One region of the Leclercia sp. LSNIH3 genome, then DNA from elsewhere that is predicted to be linked to it. Evidence: predicted binding sites of a transcription regulator. Region 1 holds the regulator's gene; each other region holds the start of a gene.

Region 1 (7,835 bases):
CCTCGACCCGGATGTGATTGTCCTGGGCGGCGGAATGAGCAACGTGGATCGTTTGTACACCACCGTTCCGCAGCTGGTGAAGCAGTGGGTGTTTGGCGGCGAATGTGAAACGCCGATCCGCAAAGCGGTGCACGGCGACTCCAGCGGCGTGCGCGGCGCGGCGTGGTTGTGGCCGCATTGATATAGTGACGGGTGCGGTCTTTCCCCCTTATCCCTGTGAGAGCGGGTAAAAGGGGTAAAGACCGCACCGACAAATCTCTACTCCACCGCAAACACCTTATCCAGCCTGCTATACCCCAGCCCGTTAATCTTCTTCACCTTGATTTGCACCGGGATGCGCTCTTTCATCGCCTCGACGTGGCTGATCACGCCGATGGTCTTCCCGCTCGCATTCAGCGCATCCAGCGCATCCAGGGCGGTATCCAGCGTTTCGCTGTCCAGCGTGCCGAAGCCCTCATCAAGGAACAACGAGTCAATTTGGGTTTTGTGGCTTACCAGGTCGGAGAGCGCCAGGGCCAGCGCCAGACTCACGAGGAAACTTTCTCCCCCGGAAAGCGTGCGGGTGTCGCGCACGGCATCCGCCTGCCAGGTATCCATCACTTCCAGCTCCAGCGCGTCGCTGGCCTTGCGTTGCAACAGGTAGCGGCCATGCAGGCGGGTCAACTGCTGGTTGGCGAGCCACACCAGATTGTCGAGGGTTAAGCCCTGGGCAAACTTACGGAAGCGATCTCCCTCTCTGGAGCCGATCAGCGCGTTGAGGTAACCCCAGTCATCCGCCAGCCGGGCCGCGGACTCAATTTCCTGCATCAGCGCCTGCTGGTGCATACGGTTATCGCTGTCCTGCTTGAGTTGCTGGCGGATCTCCCCCTGGCGGGTGGTGTTTTCACGCAGCTTCTGCGCAAGCTGCTGTAACTGCGCCTGGAGAACCGGCGCGTCGGCGCTCAGCCCCTCTGGTCGTTGTTCCAGATGTTCGTTCAGCCGCTGGCCTGCCTGCTGGAGCAGCGCCGTGGCCTGCTGGATCTGATTTTCCAGAGTCTGTTTCAACTGCTCGAGACGGTGAAGGGTGCTGTCATCCAGCAGGGCCGCGAGAAACGCGTCGCGATCGCTAAAGACGCTGGCGGCCAGCGCGGCGGCAAACTGCGCCTGAGCGTGCTGCAGACGTTCACTTTCCAGTTTGTGTTGCTGTTGCAGAGTGGCAAGCTGGCTCTGTAGCGAGACACATTCGGTATGGATGTCGCGCCAGTTCGCCGGGATAACGGTTTCTGCTTCATCCGACTCCACTGCCGGCAGGGTCTCCAGCAGCGGTGCCAGCGCAGTGATGCGTTCCCGCAGGGCGCTATGCTCAGATTGCTGTGCCTGCCAGTGCTGCGACTCTTTTTCACGTTCAGCGAGCCAGGCTGACTCCGCACCGTCATCAGGCATCGCCAGCGACATCGCCTGAAGCGAGGTCTCCATGGCGGTGCGCGTTGCCGCCAGCTGCTGGTGATAGCTTTGTTCCTGAGCGTCCTCTTCGCTTAGCTGGTTTTGCAGCGTCAGACGCTGGCTAAGCTGGTAAAGCTGCTGTTCGTACTGCTCCTGCTGATTCAGCCAGGGGGCGATATCGTCCTCAATATTCAGACTCACCGTCAGGGAAGCGCATACCTTCTGCCACTCCTCAGTCAGCACCTGCGCGTCCTGGGCCAGTGTCTGCGCCTCGGCGGTTTCCCGCTGCAGCTGGGTGGTGAGGGCATTCACCTGGCCCAGCACCAGCAGGCCTTCCTCTTTGAGGGCGGCGACCTCTTTTTCCATCGCCTCCCGGCGACGCTGGTTTTCGGTAAGCGCTAAGGCCTGATACTGGGCGATCGCCGGATGTTCGGTGGAGCCGCAGAGCAGGCAGGGTTTGCCGGCCTCGAGTTCAGCCCGATAACTCTCCAGCTTTTTGATCTTCTCTTCCTGCTCGCATAACAGTTTGAGATCAAGGTAGTGCTGATTTTTCTCTTTGTACTGCTGGCGGCGCAGGGTTAGCACGTCGTTCAGTTTTGCCAGCTCAATCTGCGCCTTTTGCACATTTTCGCCATTCTGGCTGAGTCGCTTTTGCAGGGGCTGATAACGGGCGTGCAGGGTGGTCAGACGCTGGCGCGCCGCACGGGACTGGGTTTGTAGCGCCATTTCGGCGGCGACTTGCTCCGCCGTGAGCGTGAGCGTGTTTTCCGGCAAGGCCGCCAGCTTGTGGCGTAATTCCGCGATACGGCGGGTCAGCGTCGCGAGCTGCGTTTTATCGCGATTCAGCTGGGCAAAGTGCGCCCGCCAGCCCGCCATCTCCTGACCCCACTGACGGAAGCGGTCGTGGTCGGTCAGCCACTGCGTCAGAGTGGTGAACTCGGTTTGCAGTTGCTCGCGCGCCCGCAACGCCCCGTTGCGGATCCTGGCGCGCAGCGCCTCGCTGGACTGTAAGCGAGTGTTCACATCCAGCATCTGCTGTTCTGTTTGTGCCAGGCGGGCGGTCTGCTCATGCTGCCGCTCCCACTGCGGGCGCAGCAGCGCGGCAGGTTGGGCCAGATGCAGCTTTTCCAGCTCGGGAGTCGCATCGGTCAGGGCCTGCTGCGCCTGCTGCTGCGCGGCCATCGCCTGCTGCTGCTCGCGCAATAACTCATCGTGGCGGGTCAGCCAGTGATAATCTTTCTGCTGCGCCTGCTGTTGGGCCAGGAGCTGATGTTCTTCGTCAGTAAGTACCTGCAAACCTTGCTGAAGCTGCTGTTGTTGCTCCTCGCTGAGTAACACCACCCCGGCGGCCTGGGCTTCACGCCGCTCCAGTTCGCTGCGGGCCGCTTTATGTTTTTCAAACACCATCGCCGAGATCTGGCCGTAAATTTCGGTGCCGGTCAGCTCCTCCAGCAGCTCGGCGCGCTCTTTTGGCCGGGCGTTGAGGAAGGCGGCGAACTGCCCCTGGGATAACAGCATCGAGCGGGTAAAGCGGTCGTAGTCCAGGCCGGTCAGGGAGGCGACAAGCTCCAGTTTATCCTTCACTTTATCCGCGAGGATTTTGCCATCTTCGCACTGGGCCAGCTCCACACGCGGGGCCTGGAGGTTGCCGTCCGGCTGATTGCGCGCCCGGTTCTGGCTCCAGAAAGCGCGATAGGCTACCCCTTTGACTTCAAACTCCACCTCTGCCAGACACTCGGCGGTATCGCGGGTCATCAGATCGTTTTGCGATTGTGAAACCGTATTCAGGCGCGGCGTCTCGTGGTACAGCGCCAGACAGATGGCATCCAGCAGGGTGGTTTTCCCGGCCCCTGTGGGGCCGGTGATGGCAAACAGGCCGTTGCTGAGGAATGGCTCGGCGGTAAAGTCGATTTTCCATTCGCCCTTGAGTGAGTTGAGGTTTTTCAGGCGCAGGCTGAGAATTTTCATGCGTTGTCCTCCTCGTTATCCAGGGCATGCAGGGCATGGCTGAACAGCTCGTTTAACCTTGCCCGCTGTGCGTCGTCCAGGGTCTCCTGCGCCAGGCGGCGCTCAAAGACCTCCTCCACCCGCAGCTCACTGAGGGTTTCACGCAGGCTGTTGGCGAGGAGTTTCTCGCGCAGCTCGCGACTGCGCCGCACCAGTAGCACCTCCACCGGCAGATCGTCCGTCAGGTGCTGAATTTTACGCTGCATGTCGTGCAGATACTCCTCGGTGGCAATTTCGATATCCAGCCAGACGGGAGGCGTCTGCTTCACGCCGCGCCACTGCTCCAGCTGGGCAGCAATGGCCGCCAGATCGCCCTTCAGTACCGCCAGCGGCTGGGTAATGGGCACGTCAAGGGATTCGACGGCGCTGAGCTTGCCGTGGTCGAAGCTCACCAGATGCACGCATTTGCTTTTGCCGGTTTCATCGAAGCTGAGGGGAATAGGGGAGCCGCAATAACGAATATGCTCGCAGCCGCCAATCTTCTGTGCGCGGTGGATGTGGCCCAGCGCAATATAGTCGGCCGCCGGGAAGTGCTGCGCGGGGAAGGCATCCAGCGTCCCGATGTAGATGTCACGTACCGCGTCACTTTTACTGGCACCTACGGTGGTAAGATGCCCGGTGGCAATGATCGGCAGGACGCTGTCGCCGCGCAGCTGGCAGGCGGCGGTATATTGATCGGCGTAATAATGGGTGATAGCCGTTAACAGCTGCTGCTGTTTCTCGATTCCTGAAAGACCCGCCTGGCTTTTCATCACGTCGCGAGGGCGTAAGAACGGAATAGGGCATAGCACCGCCCCTGGTGTACCGTCACGCTTGCGCAGAATTTGTGGCCCATGTCCGGCGCTGGCGACCACGGTCGTGTTGAGAAAGGCCAGGATTTCACGGGATTCATTCAGCGTGGCCACGGAATCATGGTTACCGGCCACAATCACCAGATGGCACCCGGTCTTTTGCAGGTTCACCACGAAACGGTTATACAGCTCTCGCGCATAGCTCGGCGGCGATCCGGTATCAAAAATGTCACCGGCCACGAGAATGGCGTCCACCTGGTGTGTTTGCGCCATCTCAAGCAGCCAGCTGAGGAAGGCTTCATGTTCGGCGGCGCGGCTTTTACTGTAGAAGTTCTGTCCCAGATGCCAGTCCGAGGTGTGAAGTATGCGCATAACAGATCCGTGGCAAAAAAATGTAAGCGGGATTATAAACATTCAGGGGAAGGAAGATAACCGCTACAATCAGGGCGACCAGAAAACAACGGTTTGCCTTTATTGGTGGGCGTCTTTTTCATAAATCTGTCATAAATCTGACGCATAATGACGCCGTATTACAAACATGTAACCTAAATAAGACAGGGCTAAGTATGGCGAGACGTATTCTGGTCGTAGAAGATGAAGCACCCATTCGTGAAATGGTCTGTTTCGTGCTCGAACAAAATGGCTTTCAACCGGTAGAAGCCGAAGATTACGACAGCGCAGTAAATCAGCTCAACGAACCCTGGCCCGATCTGATCCTGCTCGACTGGATGTTGCCCGGCGGCTCTGGTCTGCAATTCATTAAACATATCAAACGCGAAGCCTTAACCCGCGATATCCCGGTGATGATGTTGACCGCCCGTGGCGAAGAGGAAGATCGCGTTCGCGGCCTGGAGACCGGCGCGGATGACTACATCACCAAACCTTTCTCCCCGAAAGAGCTGGTGGCGCGTATCAAGGCGGTCATGCGCCGTATTTCACCGATGGCGGTCGAAGAGGTGATTGAGATGCAGGGTCTGAGCCTGGATCCCACCTCGCACCGCGTCATGACCGGTGAAAATCCCCTCGATATGGGGCCGACAGAATTCAAACTGCTGCACTTCTTTATGACCCACCCGGAACGCGTATATAGCCGCGAGCAGCTGCTTAATAATGTCTGGGGCACGAACGTCTATGTTGAAGACCGGACGGTGGATGTTCATATTCGTCGTTTGCGTAAGGCGCTGGAAACCAGCGGTCACGATCGTATGGTACAGACCGTCCGCGGCACGGGTTATCGTTTCTCCACCCGTTTCTGAACAATCACAGGAGTGTGACGCGTGCTGGAACGTCTGTCATGGAAAAGGCTCTGTTTTGAACTGGTACTTTGCTGTATTCCGGCCCTGATCCTCGGGGCTGTTTTCGGTTATTTACCCTGGTTTTTGCTGGCGGCAATCACCGGATTGCTGATCTGGCACTTCTGGAATCTGCTCCGCCTGTCATGGTGGCTGTGGGTAGACAGAAGCATGACCCCTCCGCCGGGAAGCGGTAGCTGGGAACCTCTGCTGTATGGTCTGCACCAGATGCAGATGCGTAATAAAAAGCGCCGACGCGAGCTGGGCAATCTGATCAAGCGCTTTCGCAGCGGCGCGGAATCCCTGCCGGATGCGGTGGTGCTCACCACCGAAGAAGGGGCAATGTTCTGGTGTAACGGACTGGCGCAACAGCTATTGGGCCTGCGCTGGCCAGACGATAATGGACAGAACATCCTCAACCTGCTGCGTTACCCCGAGTTTGCCCAGTATCTGAAAAAACGCGATTTTACCCGCCCACATAATCTGGTGATGAACAATGGTCGTCATCTGGAGATCCGCGTGATGTCCTACAGCGACAAGCAGTGGCTGATGGTGGCACGCGACGTGACGCAAATGCACCAGCTGGAAGGGGCGCGGCGCAACTTCTTCGCCAACGTTAGCCATGAATTACGCACCCCACTGACGGTGTTGCAGGGCTATCTGGAGATGATGCAGGAGCAGACTCTGGAGGGCGCGCCGCGGGAAAAAGCGTTGCAGACCATGCGCGAGCAGACGCAACGGATGGAAGGGCTGGTCAAGCAGTTGCTGACCCTTTCCCGTATTGAGGCCGCACCAACCCTGGCGCTCAATGAAACTATCGACGTGCCGATGATGTTGCGGATGTTAGAGCGAGAGGCGCAAACCCTAAGCCAGCAGCAGCATCAGCTCACCTTCGAGGTGGATAACACTCTCAAAGTGCGCGGCAGTACCGATGAGATGCGCAGCGCCATCTCCAACCTGGTCTATAACGCGGTGAATCACACGCCGGCAGGCACTCACATTACCGTGCGCTGGCAGCATGTGCCTACGGGGGCGGAGTTCAGCGTCGAGGATGACGGCCCTGGCATTGGCCCGGAGCATATTCCTCGTCTGACCGAGCGTTTTTATCGGGTGGATAAAGCCCGTTCCCGCCAGACGGGCGGCAGTGGGCTGGGGCTGGCTATCGTTAAACATGCCATCAATCACCACGACAGCCGTCTCGATATTGTCAGCACGCCGGGCAAAAGCACGCGTTTTAGCTTCGTGATCCCGGAACGTTTGATTGCCAGTAACAGCGCCTGACGCCCCGACTGTAATCAGATATTGCCACAGGCCAGCGTAAGCTGGCCTGTTTGCTTTGCAGTCAACCGAAGCGCGAATAAATTTTATACGCCTGATGCTTTTTTGTTCGCATGATTAGCCATGGGTTTTTCTTATAAATGGTGTAATGTTCCAGGTGTTAATTTCAAGCTGGCATATTGTTCTGGTTTTGCGATCCCATATTGCCTTTAAACGTTATAAGCGTTTAAATTGCCGTCCTGATATTGTCGGACAGACTGTATTTGCGTGGTAAATCGAAAAATTATTCCTGACCACGGCAGCAGGGGAGCATTTCCCGCTGAAATTGCACATTTTTTCCGCTGTTTTATTCCGCATGGGATAGCGAAAAATTCAACGTTTTCAACACCACATCCACAGGCAGTAAGGTTTTATGACCCATCAACTGAAATCGCGCGATATCATCGCACTGGGCTTTATGACATTTGCGCTGTTCGTTGGCGCAGGCAACATCATCTTCCCACCCATGGTTGGCCTGCAGGCAGGTGAACACGTCTGGACTGCAGCGATCGGCTTTCTGATCACCGCTGTGGGCCTGCCGGTATTGACCGTCGTGGCGCTGGCGAAAGTCGGCGGCGGCGTCGATAGCCTCAGTGCACCGATTGGCAAAGTGGCTGGCGTGATGCTGGCCGTGGTCTGCTACCTGGCGATCGGTCCGCTGTTCGCGACCCCTCGCACCGCGACCGTCTCCTTCGAAGTGGGGATCGCCCCGCTGACCGGTGACGGCCCGCTGCCGCTGTTTATCTACAGCCTGGTCTACTTCGCTATCGTGATCCTGGTGTCGCTCTATCCTGGCAAGCTGCTGGATACCGTGGGCAACTTCCTGGCCCCGATGAAGATTCTGGCGCTGCTGGTACTTGCGATTGCGGCAATTATCTGGCCTGCAGGCCCGCTGAGTTCGGCCACTGAAGCGTATCAAAACGCAGCCTTCTCTAACGGTTTTGTGAATGGTTACCTGACCATGGATACGCTGGGTGCGATGGCGTTCGGTATCGTGATCGTTAAC
Region 2 (7,835 bases), 1.8 Mb from region 1:
TTTCAGGCATTGATGGCAGGTGAAACCAGTTTTTTAGCCACCCTGGCGAATACCAGCGCGTTGCTTTTCGAACGTCTGTCTGAGGTGAACTGGGCCGGTTTCTATCTGCTTGAAGGCGAGACGCTGGTACTGGGGCCCTTCCAGGGCAAACTGGCCTGCGTACGTATTCCGGTTGGGCGCGGCGTGTGTGGTACCGCAGTAGCGCAAGACCAGGTGCAGCGTGTTGATGACGTCCACGCATTCGATGGGCATATTGCCTGCGACAGCGCCAGCAATGCTGAAATCGTCCTTCCTCTGAAAGTGAATAATCAGATTATTGGTGTACTGGATATCGACAGCACGGTCTTTAATCGCTTTACCCGCGAGGATGAGCAGGGGCTGCGCGAGCTGGTGGCGAACCTTGAAAACGTTCTCGCCGCGACCGATTATCATAAATTCTTTGCGAGCGTCGCAGGATAATCAACGGATAACGTAGCATTTACCGATGGCGTCATTATAATGACGCCTGTTCATGCCTGCGGCTTGTCGGCAACGTCCGTTGTAATCAGGAAATTTCATGGAAAATCAACCTAAGTTGAATAGCAGTAAAGAAGTTATCGCGTTTTTGGCCGAACGTTTTCCTCAATGTTTTAGTGCCGAAGGCGAAGCTCGTCCCCTGAAAATTGGTATTTTTCAGGATCTGGTAGAGCGTGTTGAAGGTGAGATGAACCTCAGCAAAACCCAACTCCGCTCCGCCTTACGTCTTTATACTTCGAGCTGGCGTTACCTGTACGGTATCAAAGCGGGCGCGACGCGTGTTGATCTCGACGGCAACCCTTGCGGTGTGCTGGATGAGCAGCATGTAGAGCACGCTCGTAAGCAGCTCGAAGAAGCCAAAGCGCGTGTTCAGGCTCAGCGTGCTGAACAGCAGGCGAAGAAACGCGAAGCGGCTGCGGCCAATGGCCAGGAAGAAACGCCTCGTCGTGAACGCAAGCCACGTCCTGCACCGCGTCGCAAAGAAAACACCGAGCGTAAGCCACGTGCTGAGCAACCGGCGGCAAAAGCCCCGCGTGCGCCTCGTGAAGAGCCGCGCCATACTCCGGTTTCTGACATCAACGTCCTGAACGTGGGTCAGTCTCTGAAAGTAAAAGCGGGCAACAATGCTATGGATGCCACCGTACTGGAAATCACCAAAGATGGCGTTCGTGTACAGCTGACTTCTGGTCTGTCAATGATTGTACGCGCAGAACACTTGTTGTTCTAAAACGGAGGCCAAGCCCGGCATGAACACATTTTTTAAGCTCACCGCGCTGGCTGGCCTGTTTGCGATAACAGGCCACGCCTTCGCTGTGGACGAGATTACGCGTGTCGATCAAATTCCGGTTCTGAAGGAAGAGACTCAGCACGCAACGGTCAGTGAGCGCGTGACATCGCGCTTCACCCGTTCGCACTATCGTCAGTTCGACCTCGACCAGGCTTTTTCGAAAAAAATTTTCGACCGCTATCTGAACCTGCTGGACTACAGTCATAACGTCCTGCTGGCAAGCGATGTCGAACAATTTGCCAAAAAGCAGTCTGAGGTAGGCGACGAGTTACGCAGCGGCAAGCTCGACCTGTTCTACGACCTGTATAACCTGTCGCAGAAACGCCGTTTCGAGCGCTATCAATATGCGCTTAAGGTGCTTGAACGTCCGATGGACTTCACGGGTAACGACACCTTTAATCTTGACCGCAGTAAGTCGCCGTGGCCGAAAGATGAAGCCGAGCTGAACGCGCTGTGGGACAGCAAAGTGAAGTACGATGAGCTGAGCCTCAAACTCACCGGTAAAGATGAGAAAGAGATCCGCGAAACGCTGACCCGCCGCTATAAATTTGCCATTCGTCGTCTGGCGCAGACCAACAGTGAAGATGTGTTCTCGCTGGCGATGACGGCCTTCGCGCACGAAATCGATCCGCACACCAACTATCTCTCTCCGCGCAACACCGAGCAGTTCAACACCGAAATGAGTCTCTCCCTTGAAGGGATTGGCGCGGTGCTGCAGATGGATGACGATTACACGGTGATCAACTCCATGGTTGCGGGCGGCCCGGCGGCCAAAAGCAAGGCGATTAGCGTAGGCGATCGCATTGTGGGTGTCGGCCAGGTTGGCCAGAACATGGTGGATGTAATTGGCTGGCGCCTGGATGATGTGGTAGCCCTGATCAAAGGGCCGAAAGGCAGCAAGGTCCGTCTGGAAATTCTGCCTGCCGGTAAAGGCACCAAGACCCGTATCGTTACCCTGACTCGCGAACGTATCCGTCTGGAAGATCGCGCGGTGAAAATGTCGGTGAAAACCGTGGGTAAAGACAAGGTCGGCGTGCTGGATATTCCTGGTTTCTACGTAGGCCTGACGGACGACGTCAAGGTTCAACTGCAGAAGCTTGAAAAACAAAACGTGAAGAGCGTGATCATCGATCTGCGCACCAACGGCGGCGGCGCCCTGACCGAAGCGGTTTCGCTGTCGGGCCTGTTTATTCCGTCCGGTCCGGTGGTACAGGTACGTGATAACAACGGTAAAGTGCGTGAAGACGCCGACACCGATGGCGTTGTTTACTACAAAGGCCCGCTGGTGGTCCTGGTCGATCGCTTTAGTGCATCGGCATCGGAAATCTTTGCCGCCGCGATGCAGGATTACAACCGCGCATTGATTGTTGGCGAACCGACCTTCGGGAAGGGCACGGTACAGCAGTATCGTTCCCTGAACCGCATTTACGATCAGATGCTGCGCCCGGAATGGCCAGCGCTTGGCTCGGTACAGTACACCATTCAGAAGTTCTATCGTGTGAATGGCGGCAGTACCCAGCGTAAAGGCGTAACCCCGGACATCATCATGCCGACCGGCACCGAAGAGACCGAAACCGGTGAGAAGTTCGAAGATAACGCGTTGCCGTGGGATAGCGTTGATGCTGCCACCTACGTGAAGTCGGGCGATATCACTCAGTTTGGTCCGGCGCTGTTGAAACAACATGACGAGCGCATCGCCAAGGATCCTGAATTCCAGTACATCGTGAAGGATATTGCCCGTTTCAATGCCCTGAAAGCGAAACGCAATATTGTCTCTCTGAACTACGCTCAGCGTCTGAAAGAGAACGAAGAGGATGATGCAACACGTCTGGCGCGTATCAACGACCGCTTTAAACGTGAAGGTAAGCCACTCCTCAAGAAACTGGATGATCTGCCGAAGGATTATCAGGAGCCAGATCCGTATCTTGATGAGACGGTGAAGATCGCCATTGACCTGGCGAAACTGGAAAAAGACCAACCTGCCGGGAACCCCGCTCCGGCAAAATAATCCCTCAACAGGCACAAGAAATTGTGCCTGTTTTTTTGTTAACCTCCTCCTGCCGTCAGCCAGTCATTTCATTATGTAAAGTTGTGTCTTTCTGGTGACTTACATCGCTGCAATCCTTGAAAATATGCGGAATACCCATACGATGTGGGTAATCGCATAGTGCGTTTTGTTAAACTGAGGTTAAAAGAATATTATGATGCGAATCGCGCTCTTCCTGCTCACCAACCTTGCGGTCATGGTGGTCTTCGGGCTGGTACTTAGCCTGACAGGAATTCAGTCGAGCAGCGTTCAGGGCTTGTTAATTATGGCGCTGCTGTTTGGTTTTGGTGGCTCCTTTGTCTCGCTGCTGATGTCCAAATGGATGGCGCTCAAGTCCGTGGGCGGCGAGGTTATTGAGCAACCGCGTAACGATATGGAACGCTGGCTGATGAATACCGTCGCCAATCAGGCCCGTCAGGCGGGGATTGCCATGCCGCAGGTCGCGATCTATCACGCGCCGGATATCAACGCCTTTGCTACCGGTGCGCGTCGTGACTCGTCGCTGGTTGCGGTGAGTACCGGCCTGTTGCAGAACATGAGCCGTGACGAAGCCGAGGCGGTAATTGCCCATGAGATCAGCCACATTGCCAACGGCGATATGGTGACCATGACCCTGGTTCAGGGTGTGGTGAACACCTTCGTTATCTTTATCTCACGCATTATCGCGCAGATTGCCGCAGGCTTTATGGGCGGGGATCGTGAGGAAGGCGAATCCAGTAACGGTAACCCGCTGATCTACTTTGCGGTCTCAATGGTACTGGAACTGGTGTTTGGTATCCTGGCGAGCATTATCACCATGTGGTTCTCCCGTCATCGTGAGTTCCATGCGGATGCTGGCTCTGCCAAACTGGTGGGCCGCGAGAAGATGATTGCTGCCCTGCAGCGTCTGAAAACCAGCTACGAACCGCAGGAAGCCTCCAGCATGATGGCGTTCTGCATCAACGGTAAATCGAAATCGCTGAGTGAGCTGTTCATGTCTCACCCACCGCTGGATAAGCGTATTGAAGCGCTGCGTAGCGGCGAGTACCTGAAATAACGGCTTTGGCTTGTGAATGAAAAAGCGCGTCCACGGACGCGCTTTTTTTATGCCTGCGGCCGTGGTTGCGTCACCCGCAGCCCGCTGATGATGGCAGCAGCGGCGGCCAGCGTGCCGGCGGTCAGCAGCGCCAGGTGCGTGCCGTTTTGCCCGGCCAGGTTGAACAGTAAGGCCACCAGCGCCGCGCCGGTGCTTTGTCCCAGCAGGCGCGCCGTACCCAGCATCCCGCTGGCTCCGCCGCTGCGATGAGGCGGGGCGGCAGTAATAATCGTATGGTTGTTCGGAGACTGGAACAGACCAAAGCCCGCCCCGCACAAGATCATTCGCCAGATGATATCCAGATCGTGCGGAGCCGCCGGGAGCAGGGCGAGGGCGAACAGACCCGCCGCCATCACTACCATCCCCAGCGCACCCAGCAATCCCGCGTGAACCCGTTCAATCAGATAACCAGCCAGCGGCGCCATTACCATGGTCGCCAGCGGCCAGGGCGTTAACAGGAGACCGGTTTCCACTTCAGAGCGGCCAATAACGCTCTGCAGGAAAAAGGGCAGCGAGACCAGGGCCAGCATCTGCGCGCAGAAAGAGCATATCGAGGTGCCAATGGAGAGGGAGAAGAGGGGAATGCGCAGCAGATCCACCGGCAGCAACGGTACCGGTAGCGCCAGCTGACGACGCACGAAGAAGAAGCCCACCACCAGCAGCGCCACGACCTCGCCCGCGATCAACGGCAGCGACTGCCCCTGGGCGAAACCGCTCAGAGCGGTGATCAGCAGACCAAAGGTGAGGGCGTTCATTACCGCGCTTGGCAGATCGAATTTAGGCATGCTGCTTTTCGGGCCGTTGGCGGGTAAGTAACGCAGGGCGAACACAAGCGCCACGATACCCAACGGAACGTTGATTAAGAACAGCCACTGCCAGGAAGCCACCGACAGGATCGCTGCGGCGATTGTCGGGCCAGCCGCCGATGATACCGCGACTATAAAGGAGTTGATGCCCATTCCCCGGCCCAGATGCCGCTGCGGATAGATAAGCCGGATCAGCGCGGTATTAACGCTCATCAGCGCCGCGCCGCCAAACCCCTGGATGATGCGCGCCAGCGTCAGGGTGTGCAAGGTGTCGGAAAGGGCGCAGAACAGCGAGGTCAGGGTAAAGACCACCAGTCCGCACTGATACACTCTGCGGTAGCCAAACATGTCGCCCAGAAACGAGAACGACAGTAGGGAGATGACAATAGCTATCTGGTAGGCGTTGACGATCCAGATCGAACTGGCAGGCGAGGCATTCAGGTCGCTGGCGATGGTCGGCAGAGCGACGTTCGCGATCGCGCCATCCAGCACGGCCATGGAAATACCGATGATAATGGTCGCAATTGCACCATAGCGCTGCGGTAACGGCAGCCCATCTTTGGGGGTAAGTGTCATGAGAATGAATGAGCAATACAGGTTATTATTAACAGGGTAACGATATTATCACTGTTATTTCGGTTATATGTCGCAGATTTGTAACCAGGTAAGCCAGGATTGATTGCAGCAATGCCACTGCGAATTTATAATAAAAACCGGTTCTAAATTTTATAAAACACTTGCGTTGAGGTGATTAATGGCAATCGCGGATTTGGATAAACAGCCAGATTCTGTTTCTTCTGTGTTAAAGGTGTTCGGCATCTTGCAGGCGCTTGGCGAAGAGCGCGAAATTGGTATTACTGAGCTGTCCCAGCGTGTGATGATGTCAAAAAGCACCGTTTACCGCTTTTTGCAGACCATGAAATCACTGGGTTATGTTGCACAGGAAGGCGAGTCTGAAAAATACTCCCTGACCCTGAAGCTATTCGAACTGGGCGCACGCGCGCTGCAGAACGTCGATCTTATCCGTAGCGCTGATATTCAGATGCGTGAACTCTCTCGTCTGACGAAAGAGACGGTGCACCTCGGTGCGCTGGACGAAGACAGCATTGTCTACATCCATAAGATCGACTCCATGTATAACCTGCGCATGTATTCACGCATTGGTCGCCGCAATCCGCTCTACAGTACCGCTATCGGTAAAGTTCTGCTGGCCTGGCGCGACCGTGAAGAAGTGAAGCAGATCCTCGAGAACGTCGAGTATAAACGCAGCACTGAACGCACCATCACCACTACCGATGAGCTGTTAGAGGTGCTGGATAAGGTGCGTGAGCAGGGTTATGGCGAAGATAACCAGGAGCAGGAAGAGGGCTTACGCTGCATCGGCGTGCCGGTATTCGACCGCTTCGGTGTGGTGATTGCTGGCCTGAGCATCTCCTTCCCGACGCTGCGTTTCTCTGAAGAGCATCTGCACGAATATGTGGAAATGCTGCACACGGCGGCGCGGAAAATTTCTGAGCAGATGGGTTATAACGACTATCCGTTCTGAGTTTTCCGGTAAAAAAACGCTGCCCTTGGGCAGCGTTTTTTATGTGCGGAATTAGCCGTTATCGACCACTATCTCGCTCTTTCGCAGCAATGGGCAGCGAGTGAGGCCGATAATGCCGCTGTCAGAATGAATGTATTGTGCTGTACTGAATCCGCGTGCGGTAAGGTACTTGCACTGGATACCCAGTCCGCCCGCATTTTCTTTACTGCCCATCAGCACGCCATAACCCGCCAGCAGTAAACCCGTCCAGATCAGGGCTATAACGATCAGTGTACGAATAAAAAAGCGCATTATTGCCTCATTTTTTTAATGACTGCCCCATAGCGTAACCGATACATTTGCGTTAACAAGCCTATGATTCCGAAAGGCTCGTCTTCACGGTACAGTTAGGCATGGTTTAAGTTGCGCATGATAACCTGGCATCAGGCAGTTATGGACGGAGAGTGGAGTGAAAAAAATACGCTGGGTGATTCTGGTGCTGGTATTGCTGGCCTGTGTGTTGCTCTGGACGCAGACCATCAATGTGATGTGTGACCAGGACGTACAGTTTTTTAGCGGTATTTGTTCTGTGAATAAGTTTATTCCGTGGTAACGGGCATTTTTCTCGCAAATGATTTCCTTCCTGAACGCGAGTGGTAATATGAGCGTTTTTATTGGGGGGTGAAATGGGTGAGTTAGTGAATTCCGGGATGCTGAGTGTGGCATCTCTGGCGATCTCGGTGCTATTGCTGGTGGTGGGGCTGGTGTTGTGGTTTTTTATCAACCGTGCAAGCTCCCGTACCAATGAGCAAATTGAACTGCTTGAAACGCTGGTCGATTTGCAGAAACGACAGAACGCGCTGCTGCGCCGCCTGTGCGAAGCCAATGAACCGGAAGAGAAAGTAGCACCAAAAGCGGCAGAAGAGACGGCTAATAGCCAGGACGATGACTTTATTCGTCTGGTAGCTGAACGCTAACCAGTCAGGGGAGGTGAGTATGGCCTGGAGCAATCCCTGGTATAACGCCTCCCTCGCGCATCATACCCCGCAGGGTTTTCGCAATGTTGATGGCGCTGAGCA
Region 3 (7,835 bases), 130 kb from region 1:
GCCAGCGACAGCACCAGCCCTTTCCAGCCGGTCGCGAGGAAGCCGCCGTGCTGCCACAGGTTGTCGAGGGTCGCCCGCTCGCCGCCGTGACCGGAGAACAGCAGCCACAGGCCAAAACCGATCATGCCGATGATGGCCAGCACCTTAATTAAGGCGAACCAGAACTCGGTCTCTCCGTACAGGCGCACGTTCACCAGGTTAACGGCGTTAATGATGATGAAGAATACCGCCGCCCAGATCCAGGTGGGTACCTCTGGCAGCCAGTACTGCATATAGATGCCCGCAGCGGTCAGCTCTGCCATGCCCACCAGCACGAACATCACCCAGTAGTTCCAGCCAGAGAGGAAACCGGCGAACGGCCCCCAGTATTTGTAGGCAAAATGGGCGAAGGAGCCGGATACCGGCTCTTCTACTACCATCTCGCCGAGCTGGCGCATGATCAGAAAGGCGATAATGCCCGCGATGGCATAACCCAGCAGCACGGCAGGACCGGCCATCTGAATGGCAGGACCGATGCCGAGAAACAGCCCAGTGCCGATAGCGCCACCGAGTGCGATAAGTTGAATATGTCGGTTCTGTAAACCACGATGCAGCGTCGGTGTCTGTTCCGACGAGGCTTCAGTAACACCAGTACCTGAAGCGGATGACGCGTTTTTCACGTCTTACCCCTGTCTCTTTTTATGGAAGGGGCACCTTTTAACACTTCAGGCAGACGGGAGCAAGTTAAACGCCGGGCAACGGTTGCTGCCCGGCGGGAGGCTATCACGAACCGATAATACCGCCGTCCGCTCTGGTGATGACCACCGTTGAGGCGCGAGGACGCCCTTGCGGATTGTTATCCGGCCAGTTAGAAACGGCGCGCGGGTTTGCCGGGTCGGTAATATCGTCCCCGCCCTCCCCCGGATGCTGAATATTAATAAACAGCGTGCGGTTGTCCGGGGTGAACGCAATGCCGGTGATTTCGCAGCCGCGTGGGCCAGTCAGGAAGCGGCGATACTCGTTGGTGCCCGGAATGGTCGCCACCATCTGGTTATTGCCCATCCCCTCATAGGCTTTCTTGTTAATGGTGCTGGAGGAGACGTCGGTCTGGATCCAGAGCACGCCCTGATGGTCAAACGACAGGCCGTCCGGGCTGCCAAATTCGGCCCCCTTCATGCTGCCTTTCGCCTTTTCATCCGCAGTGTCCGTTCGCCCGGCCAGCACCAGGATGTCCCATTTAAAGCGTAACGCTGCCGGATCGCCGCCCTCTTCGTGCCAGTGCATGATGTGGCCGAACGTGTTGTTTGCTCGCGGGTTGGCCGCATCCACCGGCGCTTTGCCCTCTTTGCCGCGATCGCTGTTGTTGGTCAGCGTGCAGTAAACGCTGCCGCTGTTATGGGGATCGACCGCAATCCACTCAGGACGGTCCATCTTAGTCGCCCCTACGGCATCGGCCGCCAGACGGGTTTTAATCAGCAGGTCGCCCTGATTGTCGAACCCTTTGCTCTTATCCAGGCCGTTCTGGCCAAACACCAGCGGCAGCCACTCGCCGGAGCCGTCATCGTTGAATCTGGCGACATAGAGCGTGCCAGCGGAGAGCAACTGCATGTTGGCTTCGCGATCCGCCGGATTGTAATTGTTGTCGGAAACAAATTTGTAGATGTACTCAAACTTCTGGTCATCCCCCATATAGGTGACCACGCGCTTATCGGCGGCCAGGGTGACGGCGGCCCCTTCGTGTTTGAAGCGACCCAGCGCGGTGTGCTTGCGCGGCGTGGAGTTCGGGTTGTACGGATCGATTTCGACCACCCAGCCAAAGCGATTCGGCTCGTTAGGGGTTTTATCCACGTTGAACCTGTCGTCCACCTCGCTCCAGCGGTAGGACTCATCGCTGTCGCTGATGCCGTAGCGCTTCTCCAGCGCGTTACGCTCGCTTTTTTTGACGAAAATATCCGACCAGTTCTCTTCGCAGGTGAGATAGGTTCCCCAGGGGGTATAACCGTTAGCGCAGTTTTGCATGGTGCCGAGCACCTGCTCGCCCTGCGGATCGGCGGCGGTTTTCATTAACGCCTGCTGACGCGCCGGGCCGGTGAGCTGCATCGGGGTATTTACCGTGATGCGGCGGGCAAAGCCGGAGGGGCGCACCACTTCCCAGTCGCTGCCGCTCTTTTTCACTTCGATAATCGACACGCCCATCGCGTTCTGGCCTTTACGCGCCTTCTCCAGGCTCCAGTTGGCGGTGCCGTCGGTAAAGAGCATACCGTTGTCGATATACTCGTGATTCATCGCCAGCAGGCCATGGGCGGGATCCTGCTCCCCTTGCGGCAGGCTAAACCACGCCATGCCGTCATGGTGCATACCCGCCTGTGCCGCCTGCTCGTCTGTCGTGTTGCTGGCGTCAAATTTGAAGGCTGGCAGATTGCCCTTGATACCAGTAGCGTCGCCCCAGCGATAGAAAGGACGCGCAATGTAGCCCTCGGGCACTCTGACCGTATCGTCGGTTGAGACCGGAATGCTGGTAAAACCGAGCGAGACCGCTTTGCTCAGCGCTGAAGGCTGTGACACCGCGGCCAGGGCGTTTTCAGGCTTGAGTAAAAAGGGGAAAGAGGCGGCGGCACCGGCAACGGCACCCATCTGCAGGAAACGGCGGCGGGAGAGGAACATCTCCGCCACGGTGGAAAATACCGGGTTAGCGCTGGGATTGCTGACATCATCGCGATGTTCTTTTTTGAATACGGACTTAAGAGGTTTACCCACGATGGCTTCCTTTCTTTAGGCTAAGAAATGACAAAGTGGGAACACTATAAGAACAATTTGTTACATTTTTATAACAGACGGACGGTGGGGCATCCCTGCCCCGATAACGAGGGTCGAACTCAGAACTCGTAGCCGACAGAGACCTTAAAGGTACGTGGCTCACCCTGGAACAGGTAAGTGCCGCTGTCGTCAACGCTTGACCAGTAGTTTTCGTCGGTGACGTTTTCAATGCCAGCGCGAACGGTCATCTGGTTCTGGTCATTGTTGACCGCGAAGCGGTAACGCATGCCCAGATCCAGGGTGGTATAGCTGTCCAGCTTTTTGCTGTTGGCCAGATTGGCATACTGCGAACCGGAGTGGTTCACACGGGCGGTGGCGGTCAGGCCGTCGACAGGCTTGATGTCATACTCCGCACCCAACACGCCGTAGAACGACGGAACGCCAATGGCGTCGTTGCCCTGATTAACACCGTTGTTGGTTTTGGTCAGCTCCGCCTGCAGCCAGGTGGCGCTGGCATTCAGACGCAGGCCCAGCGTCGGCTCGCCAAAGACGTTCAGCTCGATACCGCGGTTACGCTGCTCTGCATCCAGCCCGTAATATTTGGTCTGGCTGTCGAGAATGGCAGACGGCATTTTAATTTCAAACAGGGCCAGCGAGCCGCCAACGCGACCGAAGTCAGCCTTCACGCCCACTTCGTTCTGCTTAGAGTGGACGATACCGGTGCTCTGGCCGTAGTTGATGGCGGTGTTAGGCGCGGTTTTACCCGGCTGCAACGCTTCGGTGTGGTTAGCGTACAGCGAGATTTCGTCCCAGGGTTTGTACACCACGCCATAGGTAGGCATCCAGCGGTCGCCGTCGAAGCTATCGCCAGCGTTTTCCAGACCGGTGACTTTGTTATACCCACGAATGACCACTTTCTGATGGCGCGCCCCGACGGTGAACAGCAGTTTGTCGTCCAGCACGCCGAGGGTGTCGCTCAGCAGCCAGCCCTGGGTTCGGGTGCGGCCGCTGGTCAGCGGATCGCTGTAGTTACCGCCCGCCCCATTGGAGTTGGTGCTCGGTGGCGCATCCACACCGGTGTTGTGGTAGATGTTGGTGACCGGGTTATCCTTCGCCGCCGACATCTTCCAGGCAATTTTCTCGTTTTTGGTCATCGCCGAGTAGCCGACGTTAACCTTATGGGTCACAAAGCCGGTCGCAAAGTTACCGCGGATCCCCGCCATGCCGCTTACGCTGTCGCTGATACGGTTGGTATCCAGGCGGCTCGCGGTGGCTTTGCCGCTCTTATCCACCAGCTTCGCACCGCTGTACAGCCCCTCTTCATGGGCGTGTTGCGCCCCCAGACCGGTATAGGCGGTCCAGTTGTCGGTGATGTCATACTCGCTGCGCCACATGCCGAATTCGTTTTCGATATTGCTGTAGGCCCATTTCTGCGAGTAGTTGCGATCGTTTTTCGGCGGCTCTGGCACGAAATCTACGCCAGAGATGTTGACCCCGGTTTCCGAGCCGTGGAAGGTTTTCTTCTGATACCCCAGGTCCACGGAGGTACGGAAGTCATCTCCCGCATAGTCCAGACCGGTGGACAGCAGCGTGGTGCGGCGGCGGTCGTTAGCAACCGGCGCTTCGCCTTCACGGTGTACCACGTTGACGCGGGCACCAAACTGGTCGCTGTCGCCGAAGCGACGACCGGCATCAAGGGTGGTGCCAATCTGCGAATCCGAGGTGTAGTCCACGCCCACTTTCGCCTGCGGTGTTGCCCCCGCGTGTTTCGGTTCGAGGTTAATCATGCCGCCCACGCCAGAGCTGGCCGCGCCGTTCATCAGGGAGTTAGCACCTTTGAAGATCTCAATGCGATCCACCATCTGCGCATCCACCACCTGACGCGGCAGCACGCCGGAGAGGCCGCCGAAGGTCATGTCATCCCCGTCGAACTTCAGGCCACGAATGCGGTAGCTTTCTGCGCTGTTGCCGTAGCCCTGTACGGACTGGACGCCCGCATCGTTAGCCACCACGTCAGCAATGGTGTGCGCCTGCTGATCCTCCACCAGTTTGGAGGTGTAGCTGATGATGTTAAAGGGAACGTCCATCGCATTTTGCTGACCGAGCATCCCCATGCGGCCGCCGTTCGCCACCTGCCCGTCCAGGAAGGCTGGCACCAGCTGGTCGCCGCCGGGTTTAAAATCGCTGGCGGCAGACTGCACCACGATGGTCTCTTCTTTTTTGCTCTCCGCTGCCACCGCGGAATGGGCGATGGCGCCTATAGCGAGTGCCAGCAGCGTTTTGTTCATTTTTCTGGTGTGGTTCATGATTAACTCGTTCAAATTTCGCGCAAAATGGCCCGTTGCCGGGCCTGAGTTGTTATGAGAAAGCTTATTTCAGGGCGATACGCACAACGCTGTCCGGCCCGTTAGTCGAGTGGTCTTTGTTGAACGCCTGCTTAACGGTGACGTACAGCGTCTGGCCGTCAGCCGACAGCAGCAGGCTGTTCGGGTTCGGCGGCAGATCCCACGTCTGCTTGACGGCATAGGTGGTGGCCTCGAGGCTCAGCAGCTTGCCGCTTTCACGCTGGGTGATGTACAGCTCGTTGCGTTTGGCGTTGAACTTCACCGCCAGCGAGTCGCCGACGTCGAGCTTCTTAATGATTTCACCGGTATGGATGTCCAGCACCAGGGTGGTTTTGGCTTTCGAGTTGTCGGTGACAAACAGGCGGCCCGTCGCGCTGTCTTCCGCGAGGTTCAGCAGCAGCGCCGGTTTATCCCCGAGCGGCTTCCAGCGTTTTTCAATGCGGTTGCGCTTAGGATCCAGGATCAGAATTTCCCCCCCGCCATTCGCCACGTAGATGCGTTGGGTCTGTTCAGACCACATCAGGCCGGTGACCCACTGGCCCGCGTTCTGGATGGTCTTTTTCAGCTTCAGCGTTTTTGCATCTACCACCCAGATCACCGCCGGATCGGCCACGCCGCCGATGTAGAGCACGTCGTTATGCAGCAGCACCTGGCGCGCGCCGTACGGGAAGCCCTCTTTGTTGCGCTCGGTGAACAGCAGGCGCTGTTTCACTTTGCCATCGGCGGTGCTGATGGCGCTGATCCCGCCGTCCAGTGAGTTGGTGGTATAAAGGGTCTGGCCGTCCTCAGAGATCGCGAGGGCGAAGTTTTTCAGATCGGTATGGCTGCGGCCGATGGTTTTCAGGGTCGCCGGATCGAGCTTGTACACCACCCCGCCCTGCACATCCTTGAAACCTTCCGAGCTGGCAACGTACAGCGCATCGCCTTTCGGGCTCATAACCATTTCGTACAGGCCGTCAGCCAGATCGCGTTTAACGACGTTGGTCTGCGCCGGGGCGGCAGGTTTCGGGGCATCAGCAGCGGGAGCGGTGGTCGCGGTGTGTTGAGCTGCGCAGCCGCTGAGTGAGACAGCAACCAGCAGCGCCAGGGCGGACAATTTTTTTGACATCAGGAACATCCTTTACCGTGCAAATCGAATTTGAGGTGGACGTCTGCGTCGCATATGCATTGCGATTAGAAGTGTGATTTCGGGCCATCAGGCCTGTGCAGCGTCCACCGTTAACACTCAGTGTTCCGTGTGAGATCTGCACTCACTGTTGATGCGGGAAAGTCCCTACGCGCCCACAAACACTAAAGAGAATGAGAACTATACTCATTATCCTTCTGTAATCAAGTGTAAACAGGGACACAAAGTAAAAAAGCGGTTCAAAAACATCCCGGTAATGGTTCGGGTTTATCCTGTCGTGGAAGAGAGGTTCGGAGAGGTGCGGTTGGTTAACACGCCGCTGTGAGGTGTGGCGGGAATAGAGATATGCGGCGGGTCGATAGCGTGATCGTCTTCGGGGAAAACTTGCCCCTGAATGTCTGTCTGAAGGGGGGGACAAAAGTCCAGGCCGATGATGTGCGCATTAAGCACAGCGATTTATGCCGGGGGATGCTCTCGGTAAGCCGTTACCGGCCAGTTAGCTTATCCATCGGGTTATTGCCCTTACCCGCGAGTTCTCCAGCTGACGCTTTCAAAACCGGTGACGGGCTTTCCGACAGCACCTCCGTCCCTAGCGCCGAGGCGATGCCGCTTGCGATCGTCTCATCGGAAAACGGCACGTTCCCATTTTCCTGATGAATAATGGCTTTGCTCAGGGCGGTTAAGACGCCAGGCGAGGCGACATCCAGCCGGGTCGTCGGTGTTACGCCAAGCGCCTGGCTGACGTTCTGAATATAAGCGGTGGTATTGTTATTATCCTGCGGCGGTGCCCAGCGGGAGATAATTTTGCTGATGGTATCCAGTCCACGCCGCTGGTAGGCGAGCAGGTTTACGCCCAGAGCGCGGATCCCGTGCTCGGGAGAGGCGAAGGTAGCGAAGCGCCCGTCGGTGCCGTTCTGCCCCTGCCAGGTAAAGGCCCAACTGGCCTCCAGATTACCGGGGTTGTTATTGCGGATCCCGCGAACGCCCCCAACGGGCGACCATGCAGGCCCGGTGTGGCTGTTTCGGTACTGGGGTAAGCGGTTCATGAGCGCCAGCTGATTTTCACTCCAGCCCTGCAGGCTGGCGTACTGCCCCAGTTGCTCAAACGAGGCGGGTGTGGCGGTAACCGATGCCTGTCGGTGGTCAGCGGGTTGCGATGCGCTTGCCGCAGGCTGGGCGATGATCGGCTGGGAAGAGAGGGTTACCTGCTGAAAGGAGGCGGGTACGCTGGTCTGCGTCATTCCGGCAGCGGGCGCCTGAGCCGATAGCGTGGCCAGTTGCTGCGTGTGAACGCTCTGCTCGTGTAAATGGTAATGCGCAATACCGGACATGATTTCAATCTGGTTCTAATAAGGAACACGAAGAGACGGAGAAATGCGACGTTATGATGCGAATGGCACGCCCTAAAGGATTCGAACCTTTGACCTACGGCTTAGAAGGCCGTTGCTCTATCCAACTGAGCTAAGGGCGCACAGAGAAGAATGTCTTCGCAGTGGTGAAGCGCGTGGAATTATACGGTCAATGACCGATGAGTCAATGGATTTTAGTACAATCCCCTTGCAGTTCATACCTATGCCCGACAACAACGCCGCTTAACAGGAAAATCCGCAAAGTGTGACTGACAGCAG

The links. Region 1 encodes PhoB, which activates phosphate uptake and scavenging genes when phosphate is short. Its sites were predicted from a motif close to CTGTCATAAAACTGNCNNAT; they were not measured.
Region 2: the regulator PhoB is predicted to act here: its motif matches at 5,875-5,894, upstream of kdgR (DNA-binding transcriptional regulator KdgR).
Region 3: the regulator PhoB is predicted to act here: its motif matches at 2,794-2,813, upstream of C3F35_RS06155 (PhoX family protein).

Annotation. Positions count from the first base shown of each region.
Region 1 covers NZ_CP026387.1:1,387,904-1,395,738, reverse strand. The annotation lists gene mak (fructokinase) at 1-181, shown strand, start outside; gene sbcC (exonuclease subunit SbcC) at 259-3,390, opposite strand; gene sbcD (exonuclease subunit SbcD) at 3,387-4,592, opposite strand; gene phoB (phosphate response regulator transcription factor PhoB) at 4,787-5,476, shown strand; gene phoR (phosphate regulon sensor histidine kinase PhoR) at 5,498-6,793, shown strand; gene brnQ (branched-chain amino acid transporter carrier protein BrnQ) at 7,203-7,835, shown strand, end outside.
Region 2 covers NZ_CP026387.1:4,321,196-4,329,030, forward strand. The annotation lists gene C3F35_RS20925 (GAF domain-containing protein) at 1-459, shown strand, start outside; gene proQ (RNA chaperone ProQ) at 557-1,243, shown strand; gene prc (carboxy terminal-processing peptidase) at 1,263-3,311, shown strand; gene htpX (protease HtpX) at 3,505-4,386, shown strand; gene C3F35_RS20945 (MFS transporter) at 4,434-5,807, opposite strand; gene kdgR (DNA-binding transcriptional regulator KdgR) at 5,986-6,777, shown strand; gene C3F35_RS20955 (YobH family protein) at 6,829-7,068, opposite strand; gene mgrB (PhoP/PhoQ regulator MgrB) at 7,226-7,369, shown strand; gene C3F35_RS20965 (YebO family protein) at 7,443-7,733, shown strand; gene C3F35_RS20970 (MBL fold metallo-hydrolase) at 7,753-7,835, shown strand, end outside.
Region 3 covers NZ_CP026387.1:1,259,044-1,266,878, forward strand. The annotation lists gene pheP (phenylalanine transporter) at 1-659, opposite strand, end outside; gene C3F35_RS06155 (PhoX family protein) at 763-2,736, opposite strand; gene C3F35_RS06160 (TonB-dependent receptor) at 2,856-5,042, opposite strand; gene C3F35_RS06165 (hypothetical protein) at 5,107-6,189, opposite strand; gene C3F35_RS06170 (hypothetical protein) at 6,693-7,538, opposite strand; tRNA gene C3F35_RS06175 (tRNA-Arg) at 7,602-7,678, opposite strand.